2 regions of the Dellaglioa algida genome follow, and region 1 is predicted to be linked to the other one. Evidence: predicted binding sites of a transcription regulator. Region 1 holds the regulator's gene; the other holds the start of a gene.

Region 1 (8,377 bases):
TTTCTTCAAAATCCATTAATTGCGTCCTACTTTCTTGTCTCTATCTTTTTCAAGTATAACAATCAACACGGGTAAACACAATTACAGTTCTTGTACAAAAAAATAGAATCATCTCATTAAGACGATCCTATCTTCCGATTTATTTTTTTCCTTTAAATTGATCTTTTAACTTATCAAACAAGTTACCTTCACCAACAACATTTTTGCCGCTAGCTGTAGCAAACTCTTTTAAAGCTTCTTTTTGTTCTTTTTTCAAGTTACGAGGCGTTTCGATATTAACCGTCACTTGTTGGTCACCGTTACCTTTACCATGTAACTTAGGTGCCCCCTTATCACGTAATCTAAATGTTGTTCCTGTCTGAGTTCCAGCTGGAATTTTCATTTTAACGTCACCGTGTACCGTTTCAACCGTCACTTCGTCACCCAAAGCAGCTTGAACGAAACTTATCGGAACATCAATATAAATCTCAGATCCTTCGCGATCAAAAGTTCCACTAGCTTGGACTCTAAAGATAATGTACAAATCTCCATAAGGCCCGCTATTCTCGCCCGCTTCACCTTGTCCTTGTAGACGCATTTGTTGACCATCTTCAACGCCGGCAGGAACGGTTACTTTAACTTCATGTCTTTCGTCAGTATGACCTGAACCATGACAAGTTTCACATTTTTCTTCAATTTCTTTACCTGAACCATGACAAACGTCACATTCTTGTTCAGTCATCATATTGCCAAGTGGTGTCCGACGCTCAACTTGAATTGTGCCTCGTCCGCCACACTTGCGACATGTAATTGGAGATGTTCCAGGTTTTGCACCAGAACCGCCACAAGTGGCACAAAGACTTTTACGATTGTATTTGATTGTTGATTCCTTACCAAAAACACCTTCGTTAAATGTCAATGTCATCTCGTATTGTAAATCACGTCCTGCACGCGGAGCAGTTGGGTCTTGAGTAGCACCGCCACCGAAAAATGAACTGAAAATATCTTCAAATCCACCGCCGCCAAATCCACCTTGTTGGCCTTGACCACCAAAACCTCGGTAGCCACCACCTTGTGATCCAGCTGAACCATATTGGTCATATTCAGCCTTCTTTTGTGGGTCCCCAACAGTCTCATAAGCTTCAGTAATTTCTTTGAATTTATCTTCCGCACCAGCATCTTTATTAATATCTGGATGATATTGTTTAGATAACTTACGGTACGCTTTTTTTATTTCCTCAGGTGATGATTCCTTAGTCACACCAAGTACATCATATGGATCTCTGTTCTCTGCCATTCCGTACCTCCGAATAACCTTTTTGGTTTTTATTGCTCTAAATAGGATAACATGCCTAACATGAAATAAAAAGTCAAAGTCCCAAAGGCCTTTGACTTTCTATCATGCTTAGAATTTGGTAAAAATTATTTCTTGTCTTCAGGTTTAACTTCTTCGAAGTCACCATCGACCGTTTCATCCTTAGGGTCTTTAGCTGCGCCTTCGGCACCAGCTTCACCTTGAGCATCTTGTGCTTGTTGATATAATTTAACAGTTAGGTCTTGAACGATTTTATTCAATTCGTCTTTCTTGACTTTCATATCTTCAACATTGTTATCTTCTTGAGCTTTCTTCAAAGCATCACGAGCATCTTCTGCAGATTTAATTTCTTCTTCAGTTACTTTACCTTTTAATTCTTCTAAAGTTTTATCAACTGAGAATAATAATTGGTCAACTTCATTTTTCAAGTCAACTTCTTCTTTACGTGCTTTATCAGCTTCTTCATTTTCTTTAGCTTCGTTAACCATGCGTTCGATTTCGTCTTCTGCAAGACCACCTGAACTCTTGATTGTAATTTTTTGTTCTTTGTTTGTGCCTAAATCTTTAGCAGAAACATTAACAATCCCATTTTTATCAATATCAAATTTAACTTCGATTTGAGGGATGCCACGAGGTGCAGCAGGAATATCATTTAATTGGAAGCGACCCAATGTTTTGTTATCTGTAGCCATTGGACGTTCACCTTGTAAGACATGGATATCAACGGCTGGTTGGTTATCTGCGGCTGTTGAGAATGTTTGTGACTTACTTGTTGGAATTGTTGTGTTACGGTCAATTAACTTAGTGAAGACACTACCCATTGTTTCAATACCCAATGAAAGTGGTGTTACATCAAGTAAAACGACATCCTTAACATCACCAGTAATCACACCACCTTGAATTGCAGCACCAAGTGCAACAGCTTCATCAGGGTTAACTGATTGGTTAGGTTTATGGTCTGTTTCTTTTTCAACTAATGCTTGAACTGCTGGAATACGTGTTGATCCACCAACCAAGATAACTTGATCAATATCAGCATTTGTTAAACCGGCATCCTTCAAAGCATTTTGAACTGGAATACGTGTACGTTCAACTAATTCTTGTGTTAAGTTATCGAATTGTGCACGTGATAATGTTGCTTCTAAATGTAAAGGTCCAGCAGCACCGGCTGTGATAAATGGTAAGCTAATTTGTGCACTAGTAACACCAGAAACATCTTTTTTAGCTTTTTCAGCAGCATCTTTAAGACGTTGCATTGCCATTTTATCTTTTGATAAATCAATACCATTTTCTTTTTTGAAAGTATCAACTAACCAGTCCATGATTTTTTGATCAAAATCATCGCCACCAAGTTTAGTATCACCATTTGTTGATAATACTTCAAAGACACCATCGCCTAATTCAAGGATAGAAACATCAAATGTACCACCACCTAAATCAAAAACAAGGATTTTTTCATCTTTTTCAGTATTTTCAAGACCATATGCCAAAGCTGCTGCAGTTGGTTCGTTAACAATACGTTCAACTTCTAAACCGGCAATTTTACCAGCATCTTTTGTAGCTTGACGTTGTGAATCATTGAAGTATGCAGGAACTGTAATAACAGCTTGTGTTACTGATTCGCCTAAGTATGCTTCAGAATATTCTTTAATGTATTGTAAAATCATTGCTGAAACTTCTTGTGGTGTATATGATTTACCTTGAATATCAACTTTATAGCCTTCTTCACCCATGTGACGTTTAATTGATGCCACAGTATCTGGATTTGTGATTGCTTGACGTTTTGCAACTTCACCGACTTGTGTTTCGCCATCTTTAAATGAAACAACTGATGGTGTTGTACGGTTTCCTTCTGGATTTGTAATAATTTTTGCTTCTTTACCTTCTAAAACAGCAACAGCTGAGTTAGTTGTTCCTAAATCAATTCCTATAATCTTTGCCATAATTTATCTACCTCTTCTTATATTATTATTGAGCGACAACGACCATTGCTGGACGTAACACTCTATCTTTTAATTTGTATCCTTTTTGAAGGACTTGAACAATTGTATCTGCCTTCTGATCATCAGAAGCAGGAACAGTTTGAACTGCTTGATGAATAGTTGGATCGAACATAACGCCATCAGTTGCAATTTCAATCACGTCATTATTAGTTAACGCTTTTTGTGCATCTTTGTAAACTAATTCGATACCTTTTTTTAGTTGCTCGCCATTTTCAGTATCGACCTCAATTGACAACGCTCTTTCTAAATTATCGATAACAGGCAAAACGTCTTTAGCTAATGACTGTCCACTATACTTCAAGAGTTGTTCTTGTTCTTTCTTAAAGCGAGTATTCATATTTGCCATCTCAGCTTCTGCCCGTAAATATTTATCTTCCATTGCATCTAGATTGACTTGTAATTCAGCCAACTTATCCGCATCAGAAGGTTTTTTACTAAATTTTTCTTTTACTTTATCAGTAACAGAACTTTTTTTCTCATTTTGATCAGTTGTTTCATTAGCTTGATGTTGCTCTTGTGCAACATCTTCCTCAACTAAATCTTCTTTGGCATCCTTAACCACACACAACACCCCTTTTCTTATTTATCAAATTGTTGATAATAATCTAATAATTTTTTTGCAAGCTCATCACTGAATGCATCGAGTAAACCAATCATCTTTGAATATGGCATATTTGTTGGACCCAATAACGCAATAACACCCTGACCGTGGTCGCTAACATCATAACTAGCTGATATTAGACTATAGTTATCAAGTAATTGATTCGTTAATTCCTCACCAATCTTAATTTGAATGGGTTTACCTTGAATGCCAATCAAATCACCAATATTCTTATTATTCGATGTATCTACTAAATCATACAGTGATTTTAGCTCATCCACGTTACTGTCAGTTGCAAAATCTAAAATATTAGATTTACCGCCAACAAATACCTGTTCACGTGCCGCCTGCTTTAAAATATTGCCAAAAACGTCTAAAATGCCATCCGGTCTACGCATATAATCAACCAACATAACCGGAATACTTGTCCTTAGCTTCATAGAAATTTCGGCTAACGACAACCCAATTAATTGATCGTTCAACAACCTCGTTACAGCTTCCAAATCTGAACCATTAATTGATTTAGGAATGCTAAACGTTTGATTTTCAACGACACCACTACTCATAACAAGAATAGCCATAATTCGGTGATTTCCTAGTGGAACTAATCGGAATCCTTCGAGTCGACTCTCCGTTGTTTCAGGTCGTAATGAAATTGCCGTATAATTCGTCAAATCTGAAAGAATCTTAGTTGATTCCGCAAATATTTCATCAATCTTTTGAAAATGAACGCCAAGAGAATTCTGAATATTCACCAGTTCTGCCGCCGGAACAACTCCGGGTTGAACAATATGGTCTACGTAATAACGATATCCTAAAAACGAAGGGATGCGTCCTGAAGAAGAATGCGTTTTTTTAATTAACCCTTTATTCTCCAAGGCAACCATTTCATTTCTTATCGTTGCCGAACTAACATGCATTGGCAAAAAGTCGACGACCGATTTAGAACCAACCGGCTGCCCAACTTCTGTGTAAACTCTGACAATTGCTTCTAACACTAACATTTGTCTTTCCGTTAGCATGATCAATCACCTCTTTTTAGCACTTAGCACAATAGAGTGCTAAGACAACTATTAATATACTAAATGTTTAGATTGTTGTCAAGGAATGCACTCGTTTTTTTAAAGAAAATGACTGACTAAATATCTCTATTTGGTCAGTCATTTATGATTTATTTAGATTAATTAATTAAAATAAGTATTTGTCATTTTTTTATCTTGATTTAACTGTGAGATTAATCCATCAATCCCATCAAATTTAATTTCACTTCTCAAATATGACAGCCATTCGACCGTTACCTGTTGACCATAGATCATTTCATTAAAATCAAACAAATTAATTTCAACGGTTAATTCACGATCTTGCCCAAATGTGACATTATATCCGATAGATGCCATTCCACGATACCAGACACCAGATACCTGGACCCTTGTCACATAGATTCCAGGTCCCGGAATTCGAATATGCTCGTTAAACTCTAGATTCAACGTCGGAAACCCAAGTTCTCTACCCCTGGCTTCGCCATGAACAACCTCACCAATCGTTTGATACTCATACCCTAACAATCTATTCACATCGTTTATCTGCCCTTTATCGATAGCAGCCCTAATTCTAGTTGAACTTATCTTTTGATCTTCAGATATCAATTCAGGTACAGTTACAACCTCAAATTGTTGATGAGCATACTTGGCCAATGTATCCATATTAGCAATATCTTTTTTACCATAAGTATAATCAAACCCAGCAACAACAACTTGTGCATGCAGATCAATCATATACTTGGTAACAAAATCCTGTGGTGTTAAACTTGCCAAATCATTGTTTAACGTTAGGATATAAAAAATATCAACACCTAGTCCCTCCATTAATGAAATTTTCTTTTCCATTGAGGTTAAGTATTTAATACTTCGTTCAGGTTTCTTTTGAAATTGAACCGAAGGATGCTTATCAAACGTCATCACCGCAAGTTTAATTTTCTTTTCGTTAGCTTTTTGTTTAGCCTTTAATATTACTTTTTGATGTCCTAAATGAACGCCGTCAAAAAAACCCATAGCAAGTGAGATCGCCTCGTCATCAATTTTTTTAGGATCGTATGGCTCAGTTAAATAAATAACTTTCATATCACAATAACTTCCTTTACCCTAAATCAAACATTGTTTCAGATTGATAACGGTTTTTTTCACTGTTCAATCTATACAAACATCTAATTTTATTTTCATAAACTAATGCAACCATTGGTTCGTCATTAAAAGAATCAATGGCCAAGAAACCACCATTTTTAACAATTGCCCATTGTTCATCAGTTAATTCATACTTTTTAAATGACGTTAATGCAGCGTCAATTGGATATAATAATGATTCCAGCGTTCCATTAGCCTTGGCTTCATTAAGTTGGTCAAGCGTGAAAGCTTTATCAATTCTAAATCCGCCACTTTCCAATCTAGTTAAGTCTGACATAACGGCGGGTACACCCAATTCTTTTCCAAGATCAACAGCCAACGTTCTGACATAAGTCCCTTTACCACAAGCAACTTCAAAATAAATTTTTTGTCTTTTATTTTCGGTATCGTATTCTGCGGGCTTTGTTTGAATAAACGAAGTCACAGTAATTTCTCGTTCTGGTCGTTCAACCGTTTCACCTTTACGTGCATAATCGTACAACCGACGTCCATTAACTTTAACGGCAGAAAACATTGGCGGTATTTGAATCATTGTTCCCGTCATTTGTTTCATAACAGCATCAATTTCATCCGCTTCAAATGGTTTCAAAATATCTTTTTCTTCAATTGTCTCACCATCTAAATCTTCAGTTTCAGTAGAGAATCCAAGCGTAATTTCACCCCTATACACCTTACCAGAATTCATTAAATAGTTTACAGTCTTTGTTGCTTTACCAATACAAATTGGTAAAACACCATCAACGTTTGGATCTAAAGTACCAGAGTGGCCAACCTTTTTGGTTTGAAAAATACCACGACATTTAAAAACACAATCGTGACTAGTCATACCACGTTCTTTGAATAGTGGAATAATTCCGTCCATCTTCTTACCTCCGTTATTATACTTTTAATAGTATAGCATAATCATCAAACTGAAGGATATCGTTTGTACCTTAGTATAAAAATTTAAAATAAAAAGTCTTAAAACACTATTAAATAATGTTTTAAGACTTTTAAATTAATATTCAGAATCTATTTTTTTAAGCAGTTGATCAATTTTGTCGCCATATTGAACTGACTCATCTCTCACAAAAGCCAATTCTGGTGTTTTATAAATCGAGAGTCTTGATCCAAGTTCACCACGAATTAATCCAGAAGCTTTTTCTAAACCACGTTGTGTTTTTTGTGCGTCTGATGCCATATTTGACAAAATACTGTAGTAAATTGTCGCCTGTTGCAAGTCACCAGTCACATTTACACCCGTAATTGTAACACCTTCAACGCGAGGATCTCTCACGCGTTTTAAAAGAATGTCATTAACTTCTTTTTGGATTTCTTGTGATAAACGACCCACACGATAATGTTGTGTCATTGTATATCCTCCTAATAGTTGTTATGAATTATTTAACTGGAACTTCTTCCATAACGTAGGCTTCAATTTGGTCGCCTTCTCTAATGTCATTGTATTTTTCAATCATGACACCACATTCAAAACCTTGTTTAACGATCTTAACGTCATCTTTAAAGCGTTTCAAACTTGCTAATTTACCTTCGTAAATCACAATTCCGTCACGGATTAAACGAACGCCACTATCTCTTTCGATGTAACCTTCAGTGACATAAGCACCACCGATTGTTCCAACTTTTGTAACTTTGTATGTTTCACGAATTTCAACTTGGCCCGTAATTTTTTCTTCATAAACGGGTTCAAGCATCCCTTTCATGGCAGTTTCAATTTCTTCAATCGCGTTGTAAATAACACGATGTAAGCGAATATCCACTTCATCAGATTGCGCTTGAAGTTTAGCTTGAGGCGTTGGACGCACATTGAAACCAATGATAATAGCGTTACTTGCTTCTGCTAAGGTAACATCACTTTCAGTGATTGCACCGGCAGCTTGATGAATAATGTTAACGCGAACGCCTTCAACATCAATCTTCTTCAAACTACCTGCAAGAGCTTCAACTGATCCCTGTACATCGGCTTTAATAATAACAGCAACTTCTTTTAATTCTCCCTCTTTAAGAGAATCAAACAAGTTATCAAGCGTTACATGAGTCACGTTTCCACGTTCCTTCGTTAAGGCACGTTTAGCACGTTCTTCACCAGCTGCGCGAGCCGTTTTTTCGTCATCGAAGACAACGAAACGATCGCCGGCACCCGGAACATCATTCAACCCAGTAATTTCAACTGGTGTTGCAGGTTTAGCTTTATTGACTTGACGACCTTTATCATTTGTCATAGTACGAACACGTCCGAAACTATTCCCAACAACAATTGGATCCCCAACTTTTAAAGTTCCTTGTTGAACAAGTAATG
Region 2 (8,377 bases), on a different contig from region 1:
CCATAATCATATCTTCCTTGGAGTTAATCGTTAGACCTGTGAGTACTTCAGCTTCAGGAATATTTGGCGTCACCACTGTAGCCAGTGGAACCAAATTTTCTTTAATTGTGATGACGGCATCTTCGGTCAGAAGCGTTGCTCCACCTTTTGCGACCATGACGGGATCAACAATTAACGGACCAAAGTCGTATTTCTTTAGGTTTTCTACGACAATAGAAACGTGCTCTGAATCGGCTAGCATTCCTGTTTTGCACGCTTTAATAGCTAAATCATCTGCGATTGATGTGAATTGTTCATTAATAATCTTAGCGGGTAGTGGAAGGCTATCTTGAACGCCTATTGTATTTTGTGCCGTAATTGCGACAAGAACAGTGGCAGCGTACACGTGGCGTTCTTGCATTGTTTTCAAATCAGCTTGCATACCAGCACCACCGCTGCTATCTGATCCAGCAATTGAAAGTGCTTGTGGAAAATCAGTCATTATATTTAGTCCTCCATAGTTATTTGGTCGGCAATTTCTTTTGTTGTCACCAAATGTAATTTGTCTAGTAAGGCGACAATAAAGCTACCTGGTTTTTCATCTACCAATTCATTTGCGACGATTTCACCAGTTGTCGCAAAAATAAGACAAGCCATTCTTGCTGCTTCAAAGTAATTATCTTTAGAAACTGCTGCAAATGCGGCAATTAAACTTGAAAGCATGTCACCTGAACCTACGTGAATCTGGAAAAGGGGCGTGCCGTGAGTCACCGTTGTGTCATGCGTTCCATCAGAGATATAATCGGTTGGACCGCTCAAAACAACCGTACAGTTGTAACGTTGCGCGACTTTTTTTGCGACTTCTGCCAAATCAGCGGACCCATCACCAGCATCAATTCCTTTGGCCTGCCATTTGATACCGGCAAGTGCGGCTATCTCACCAGCATTACCACGAATAAAGTCAAAATGGATATGGTCTAATAAATTAGTGACCACTTTTTGGCGGTAAGGCATTGCCACGGCAACGGGATCTAGTACAAGTGGGATATTTAAGTCATTGGCAAGTTGACCGACTTTTTCAATGTAGGGGAGCTCATCACTTCTGAATGAGCCCATATTAATTGCGGCACCGGAAGAAATCTGAAGCATTTCGCTCGCTTCTTCAATTGCGCTGGGCATAATGGGCGAAGCACCAATTGAGTTAAGCCCGTTGGCAACGTCTTGAACAGTGATGTAATTTGAAATATTAAATATAACCGGATTTTCTGAACGGATTCTATCGAGTAATTCTAATTGCATGGTTTCTCCTCTTAAGTACACAAAAACCCCACTCCTTAACAAAAAAATCGTAGAGTGGGGTCCTTCTTCACACTTTCCTACGCAAGTTTTGACTTACAGGTTCGAAGGGATTAAGCCGCAAAAGCTTATCTCAGTTCTTCTAAAGAACACCCCTAGTGTACTTATATTAAATTTTTAGTTTACAAGAAAAGAATAGGCTTTCATTGCTTGAATGTCAACAAATAACAAAAAAGAAGCGAGTCTATTCAAGAGCTAGACTTGCTTCTTCCCAATTGCTTTCTGCAGTTTCAATTGCAATTTGAACGGTTTGTAAATCAGTTTGAAGTTCTTGAAGTTTATCAGCATTACTGAAAATATCAGGCTGTGACATTTTTTCTTCAAGTTTCGTTTTCTGAGTTTCCAAAGCGGTCAGTTCAGTCTCTAAACGATCAATTTCACGTGTTAACTTACGTTGTTCTTTTTGAGTCTCTTTATTTTGTTGGTAATTAGTTGTAACTTTGGCTTCAGGAAGTGTGGTCGTTGAAGCAAGTTCAAGGGCTAGTTTTTCAGCTTCAATTGCTTCCAGTTCTTCTTTTTTATCCACGAAGTAATCGTAATCGCCCATGTAGTAAGTTGAACCCTCTCTAGAGACTTCAATAATACTTTCAGCTACTTTATTAATAAAATAACGATCATGTGAAACGAGTAAGACTGTTCCGTCAAAGTTATTAATCGCTTTTTCGAGAACTTCTTTACTATCAATATCCAAATGGTTAGTTGGTTCATCAAAAATTAAGAAATTATCTTTGTTCATCGCAAGCTTAGTTAAGGCTAAACGTGCTTTTTCACCACCACTCAGGTTAGAAACACGTTTCAAAACGTCATCCCCGGAAAACAAGAAACTGCCTAGTAATGAACGAATATCTGTTTCGGGAGTTGAGGGATGGTCATTCCACAATTCGTCTAAAACAGTATTTTTATCCGTTAATTGGTTTTGTTCCTGATCATAGTAACCGATATGAACGTTAGTACCAAGAAAAGCTTCACCACGAATAAAGGGAATTTGGCCTAAGACGCTCTTAAGTAGGGTAGATTTACCAACACCATTTGGTCCAACAATAGCTTGAACCTGATGTTTATGTAAGTCGATCGAAACGGGCTCGGATAACACTTGATTATCATAACCAACGGCTGCATTAGAGACGGTTAAAACAATATTGCCACTCTCATCTGCGGATTTGAAACTGAAACGCGGCGCCTTTTCATCACCTTCAGGACGGCCTACTTTATCCATTTTTTCAAGTTGTTTACGGCGACTTTGTGCTCGCTTAGTTGTTGAAGCACGCACAATATTTTTATTAACAAAGTCTTCAAGTTTTTCAATCTTATCTTGTTGTTTTTCAAAAACTTTCCATTCTTGTTTCAAATTTGCTTCTTTTTTAATAATGAACTGTGAGTAGTTACCGTTGTAATGTGTGGTTTCATTGTGGCTCATATCGTAAACCTCTGTCACAATTTTATCTAGGAAATAGCGATCATGAGAAACAATGAGAAGGGCGCCTGTATAGGTTTTTAAATAACCTTCTAACCAAGTTAACGTTTCGATATCCAAGTGGTTAGTGGGTTCATCTAAAATAAGTAAATCGCGTTTTTCTAGAAGTAGTTTGGCTAAGGCAAGACGTGTTTTTTGACCACCGGAAAGGGTTCTGATGTCGCGTCCAAAATCCTCTTCAAAAAATCTAAAACCATGTAAAACGGAACGGATTTCAGATTCATAACCGTAACCATTTTGTTCACTAAAATCATGTGAAAGTTGGTCGTACGTTGTTAATAGTTTTTCGAATTTTTCAGAATCTTCTGTATTTTCCGGGTCGGCAATTTGAGCTTCAAGTGTATGAATTTGAACTTCCATTTTCTTTAAGTAGTCAAAAACGTGACTCATTTCTTCCCAGACTGAGCGTTCTGAAGAAACAGTTGTTGTTTGGGCCAAGTAACCAATAGTCATCCCTTTATGTTTAATGATTTGACCGGCATCAGTCACTTCTTGATCAATAATCATTTTAATTAACGTAGATTTTCCGGCGCCGTTTCGACCAACTAAGGCAATCCTGGCGTCATCCTTGATATCCATATTGGCATTTTCAAATAAAACATCTGCACCAAAATATCGAGCTGCTTGTTGTACTTGTAACAAAATCAAAATAATTCCACCTTTCTTTTAGAGTAGTGCTTGAATCGTTAACACTAAACTGTTCATGAGAATATGTGCGACCATGGACGTTTTAATATCACCCGTTCGTTTGTAAAGATAGCAAAAGAGTAATCCAATTAAGAAGTAGATAGCTAAATGGCCATCGTTATGTGCCAAACTAAATAAGAGACTAGACGTAATTGCGGCAAAGGCCGGCGGAATAAAACTTGCTAAATTGCCAAAGAAAACCTTTCTAAAAACGAGTTCTTCCATAATTGGGGCACCGAGTGAGACGGCCAGCATGTAATAAGGATATTTTGAAAAAATAGTCATGATCTCGCTCGTATTTTGTGAGGCCACGGTTGTTTTTAAAATGGCGTATGAGATTAATTGGATTCCCATCTGGATGACTAGGGTTAAAACAAATCCAAGAATTCCCCATAAAATAATTTGCGACCATTTGGATTGGCCATCTATTGAATTTTTATTACTAAAATGATGGTTTAACCAGATTAGTAGTAGGGCGCCTAAAACGTAATCGGCCGTCATAACGGGATAAATAACTGATTTTAAAGAAAAGATTTGATTTAGAATTGTTGGTAAAATGAAAATAATAAGATAACCCAATAAAATGGCTATTGAGTTTTTACTAGTTGATTTTGACATGAAAACTCCTTTAACGACTATTAATTAGTTACGACTGTTTTTGTTGAACAAATTCGTATGATAAGTATAGCATAATTGACCGAATAACGAATTTAATTCATATCAAAATTTCCATATAAATAAGAGCTTAAACACTTGCAATTATCCCGAAAATTGATTATAGTTAATTTTGTGATTAGCACTTACATAGATAGAGTGCTAAATAATATAGTTGGAGGGATAGAACGTGTTAAAACCATTAGCAGATCGTGTTATTTTAGAAGTAACTAAAGAAGAAGAAACAACAGTAGGTGGAATTGTCTTAGCAAGTAATGTGCAAGAGAAACCACAAACAGGTAAGATTATTGCGGTGGGTGATGGTCGTACAATGCGTAATGGTGAAAAAATCGCCGTTGCTGTCAGTGTCGGACAAACCGTTTTATTTGATAAATATGCTGGATCAGAAGTTTCATTTGAAGGTAAAGACTACTTGATTGTTCATGAGAAAGATATCATTGCAACAGTAGATTAATATAAATTTTAAAGATGAGGTGGATTAATTATGTCAAAGGAATTAAAGTTTTCTGAAGATGCTCGTTCAGCAATGCTTAGAGGTGTTGACCAATTAGCCAATACCGTTAAATCAACTTTAGGACCAAAAGGCCGTAACGTTGTTTTGGAAGAATCATATGGTTCCCCAATCATTACAAATGATGGTGTGACAATTGCTCGCGCAATTGAATTAGAAGATCATTTCGAAAATATGGGCGCTAAATTAGTTTCAGAAGTTGCATCTAAAACTAATGATATTGCTGGCGATGGAACAACAACGGCTACTGTTTTAACGCAAGCAATTGTTACCGAAGGTATGAAAAATGTGACTGCCGGTGCTAACCCAGTTGGTATTCGTCGCGGAATTGAAGCAGCAACTAAAGCGGCTGTTGCTGAATTGCACGAACTATCACATAAAGTTGAAACTAAAGAAGATATTGCACAAATTGCTTCCGTTTCTTCAGCTAATGATGAAATTGGTGCTTTAATTGCTGATGCTATGGAAAAAGTTGGTAACGATGGCGTTATTACAATTGAAGAATCAAAAAGTATTGATACATCATTAGATGTTGTTGAAGGGATGCAATTTGATCGTGGTTACTTATCACAATATATGGTAACTGATAACGATAAAATGGAAGCTAACTTGGAAACACCATACATCTTGGTGACAGATAAAAAGATTTCTAATATTCAAGAAGTATTACCATTACTACAATCAATCGTTGAGCAAGGTCGTCCATTATTAATCATTGCTGATGATGTTGATGGTGAAGCCTTACCAACATTGGTCTTGAATAAAATTCGTGGTACATTCAATGTTGTTGCTGTTAAAGCACCTGGTTTTGGTGATCGTCGTAAAGCAATGCTTGAAGATATCGCCATCGTAACTGGCGCAACAGTTATTACAGATGAACTTGGTTTGCAATTGAAGGATACAACAATTGAACAATTAGGTTCAGCCGGAAAAGTCAATATCACAAAAGAAAACACAGTGATTGTTGAAGGTTCAGGTAATAAAGAAAAAATTATCGAACGTGTTGGTTTAATTAAAAAACAAATCGATGAAACAACTTCTGAATTTGATCGTGAAAAACTACAAGAACGTTTAGCTAAATTGTCAGGTGGGGTTGCCGTCATTAAAGTTGGTGCCGCAACTGAAACAGAATTAAAAGAACGTAAGTACCGTATCGAAGATGCTTTAAATGCAACACGTGCCGCTGTTGAAGAAGGTTTCGTAGCTGGTGGTGGTACTGCATTTGTTAATGTAATCGGTAAAGTTGCTTCACTTGAAGCAGTTGGTGATGAATTAACAGGTATTAAGATTGTGCAACGTGCTCTAGAAGAACCAGTACGTCAAATTGCAAAGAATGCTGGTCTTGAAGGTTCTGTGATTGTTGAAAAATTAAAATCAGAGAAACCTGGTATTGGATTCAATGCCGCAACAAATGAATGGCAAGATATGATTGCAGTTGGAATTGTTGATCCAACAAAAGTGACACGTTCAGCATTACAAAATGCAGCTAGTGTCTCAGCATTATTATTAACGACTGAAGCAGTTGTTGCTGATAAACCAGAACCAATATCTGCAGCTGACCCACAACAAATGCCTGGTGGCATGGGCGGCATGATGTAGACCCAATTGTCATAAAAAATAATAAATTTTGAAGAGCTATTAATCGCTGCTATTATGGGGCTGATGGCTCTTTTTTTTGTTCTTAAATAAAGTTCGTTCATGGTGTTGTATATTTAAATATAAACGAGTAAAATAGACTGCATTCGGTGGATAGTTAATATTGTTTAAAATAATTATCTGGCAAGATACATGTGTCATTTTGGCAGCATGTATAACGATTAAAAAAATATAGAACATAAGGGGTAAAAATGAAATGCGGCGTTATTTAAAGAGACTTTTAATAGGGAAACCATTAAAATCTTCTGAAGAGGGAAATCAACAATTATCAAAATTTAAGGCATTGGCTCTCTTATCATCAGATGCATTGTCATCCGTGGCATATGGGACTGAACAGATTGTTACTGTTTTGGTTGGTTTTTCTGCGATGGCAATTTGGTACTCATTACCTATTGCCTTGCTAGTCCTAGTTTTATTGGCATCAATTACAATTTCATATCGTCAAATCATTCATGCTTATCCTAAAGGTGGGGGCGCATATGTCGTCTCGAGTAAGAACTTGGGAAAAAATGCAGGTTTGATTTCCGGTGGGTCACTTCTAATTGATTACATGTTAACCGTTGCGGTTAGTGTGTCCGCCGGAACTGAAGCGCTGATTTCCGCTGTCCCATCACTTTATGGGCATCAGGTTGGTATTTCGGTAGTTATCATTATTTTAGTAATGGCGATGAATCTACGTGGTTTACGTGAATCCGCATCATTTCTAACAGTTCCGGTTTACCTTTTCGTGGTTATGATCATTTTAATGTTACTTGTTGGTGGTTATAATATTATGACAGGTCAGGTACCATATCATGCGACGGCCGCCGTTGGTACTGCTGTTCCTGGTATCACAATGGCGTTACTATTAAAAGCATTCTCATCAGGTTCTTCTTCATTAACTGGTGTTGAAGCAATTAGTAATGCGGTACCTTTCTTTAAAAAACCACATGCTAAAAATGCGGCAGCTACGTTAACAATTATGGCAACACTTTTAGCAATCTTCTTTGGTGGAATTACTTTCTTGAATTACTGGTATGGAATTGTACCTACTGAAAAAGTGACTGTCCTTTCTCAAATTGCACAAACAACATTTGGACAAGGTATTTTATACTATATTTTCCAATTTTCAACAGTTTTGATTTTGGTATTAGCAGCAAATACAGGTTTTTCGGCTTTTCCAATTTTAGCTTTTAATTTAGCTAAAGATAAATTTATGCCTCATTTATACATGGATAAAGGTGATCGCTTAGGTTATTCTAACGGTATTATCACGTTAGCTGCCGGATCAATTATTTTAACGTTTATCTTTAATGGGACAACATCGTTGTTAATCCCATTGTATGCAGTTGGTGTTTTCATTCCGTTTACGTTATCTCAAACGGGTATGATTGTAAAATGGTACCACGATCGTCCAAAAGGTTGGATTATGAAGGCCTTTTACAATTTCTTAGGTGCTTTTATTTCACTAAGTATCTTGTTAATTCTCTTTAGATATCGTTTATCAACTGTATGGCCATTCTTTATTATTATGCCGGTCATGTACATTATTTTCTATAAAATTAATGATCACTACAATAAAGTTGCCGAACAATTACGTTTAACAGAAGAAGCAGAAATTCACGATTTTGATGGCTCGACGGTTATCGTTTTAGTTAGTTCTGTGACCCATGTTACAACCGGGGCAATTAATTATGCGCGTTCAATCGGTGATTATGTTATTGCAATGCACGTGTCATTTGATACGAATCCTGAAAAGGAACACGAAACAGAACGCGAATTTAAAGAACGATTCCCAGGTGTTCGCTTCGTTGATTTACATTCGTCATATCGTTCAATTGCATCGCCCGTTGTGAAATTTACGGATGTCATTGCTAAAAATGCTGCTGCTCGTAACTTTACGACAACAGTTCTGGTGCCACAATTCTTACCTAAAAAACCATGGCAAAATATTTTGCATAACCAAACGAGTTTAAGATTAAGATCAGTTTTAAATTCTCGTGAAAATATTATTGTCGCAACTTATAACTACCATTTGAAAAAATAATGACCGAAAAACA

Evidence for each region. Region 1 encodes HrcA, which represses chaperone genes, less so after heat shock. Its sites were predicted from a motif close to TTAGCACTCNNNNNNNNNGAGTGCTAA; they were not measured.
Region 2: a site for HrcA is predicted at 4,290-4,316, ahead of groES (co-chaperone GroES). Genes of this name have one in related genera too.

What each region holds. Positions count from the first base shown of each region.
Region 1 covers NZ_JANXLE010000002.1:137,699-146,075, forward strand. The annotation lists gene lepA (translation elongation factor 4) at 1-16, opposite strand, end outside; gene dnaJ (molecular chaperone DnaJ) at 140-1,276, opposite strand; gene dnaK (molecular chaperone DnaK) at 1,402-3,237, opposite strand; gene grpE (nucleotide exchange factor GrpE) at 3,263-3,859, opposite strand; gene hrcA (heat-inducible transcriptional repressor HrcA) at 3,877-4,920, opposite strand; gene ribF (riboflavin biosynthesis protein RibF) at 5,083-6,018, opposite strand; gene truB (tRNA pseudouridine(55) synthase TruB) at 6,035-6,940, opposite strand; gene rbfA (30S ribosome-binding factor RbfA) at 7,076-7,429, opposite strand; gene infB (translation initiation factor IF-2) at 7,458-8,377, opposite strand, start outside.
Region 2 covers NZ_JANXLE010000005.1:106,735-115,111, forward strand. The annotation lists gene thiD (bifunctional hydroxymethylpyrimidine kinase/phosphomethylpyrimidine kinase) at 1-481, opposite strand, end outside; gene thiM (hydroxyethylthiazole kinase) at 487-1,278, opposite strand; TPP riboswitch at 1,336-1,442, opposite strand; gene N0K73_RS05675 (ABC-F family ATP-binding cassette domain-containing protein) at 1,520-3,457, opposite strand; gene N0K73_RS05680 (CPBP family intramembrane glutamic endopeptidase) at 3,476-4,114, opposite strand; gene groES (co-chaperone GroES) at 4,341-4,625, shown strand; gene groL (chaperonin GroEL) at 4,656-6,281, shown strand; gene N0K73_RS05695 (potassium transporter KimA) at 6,535-8,364, shown strand.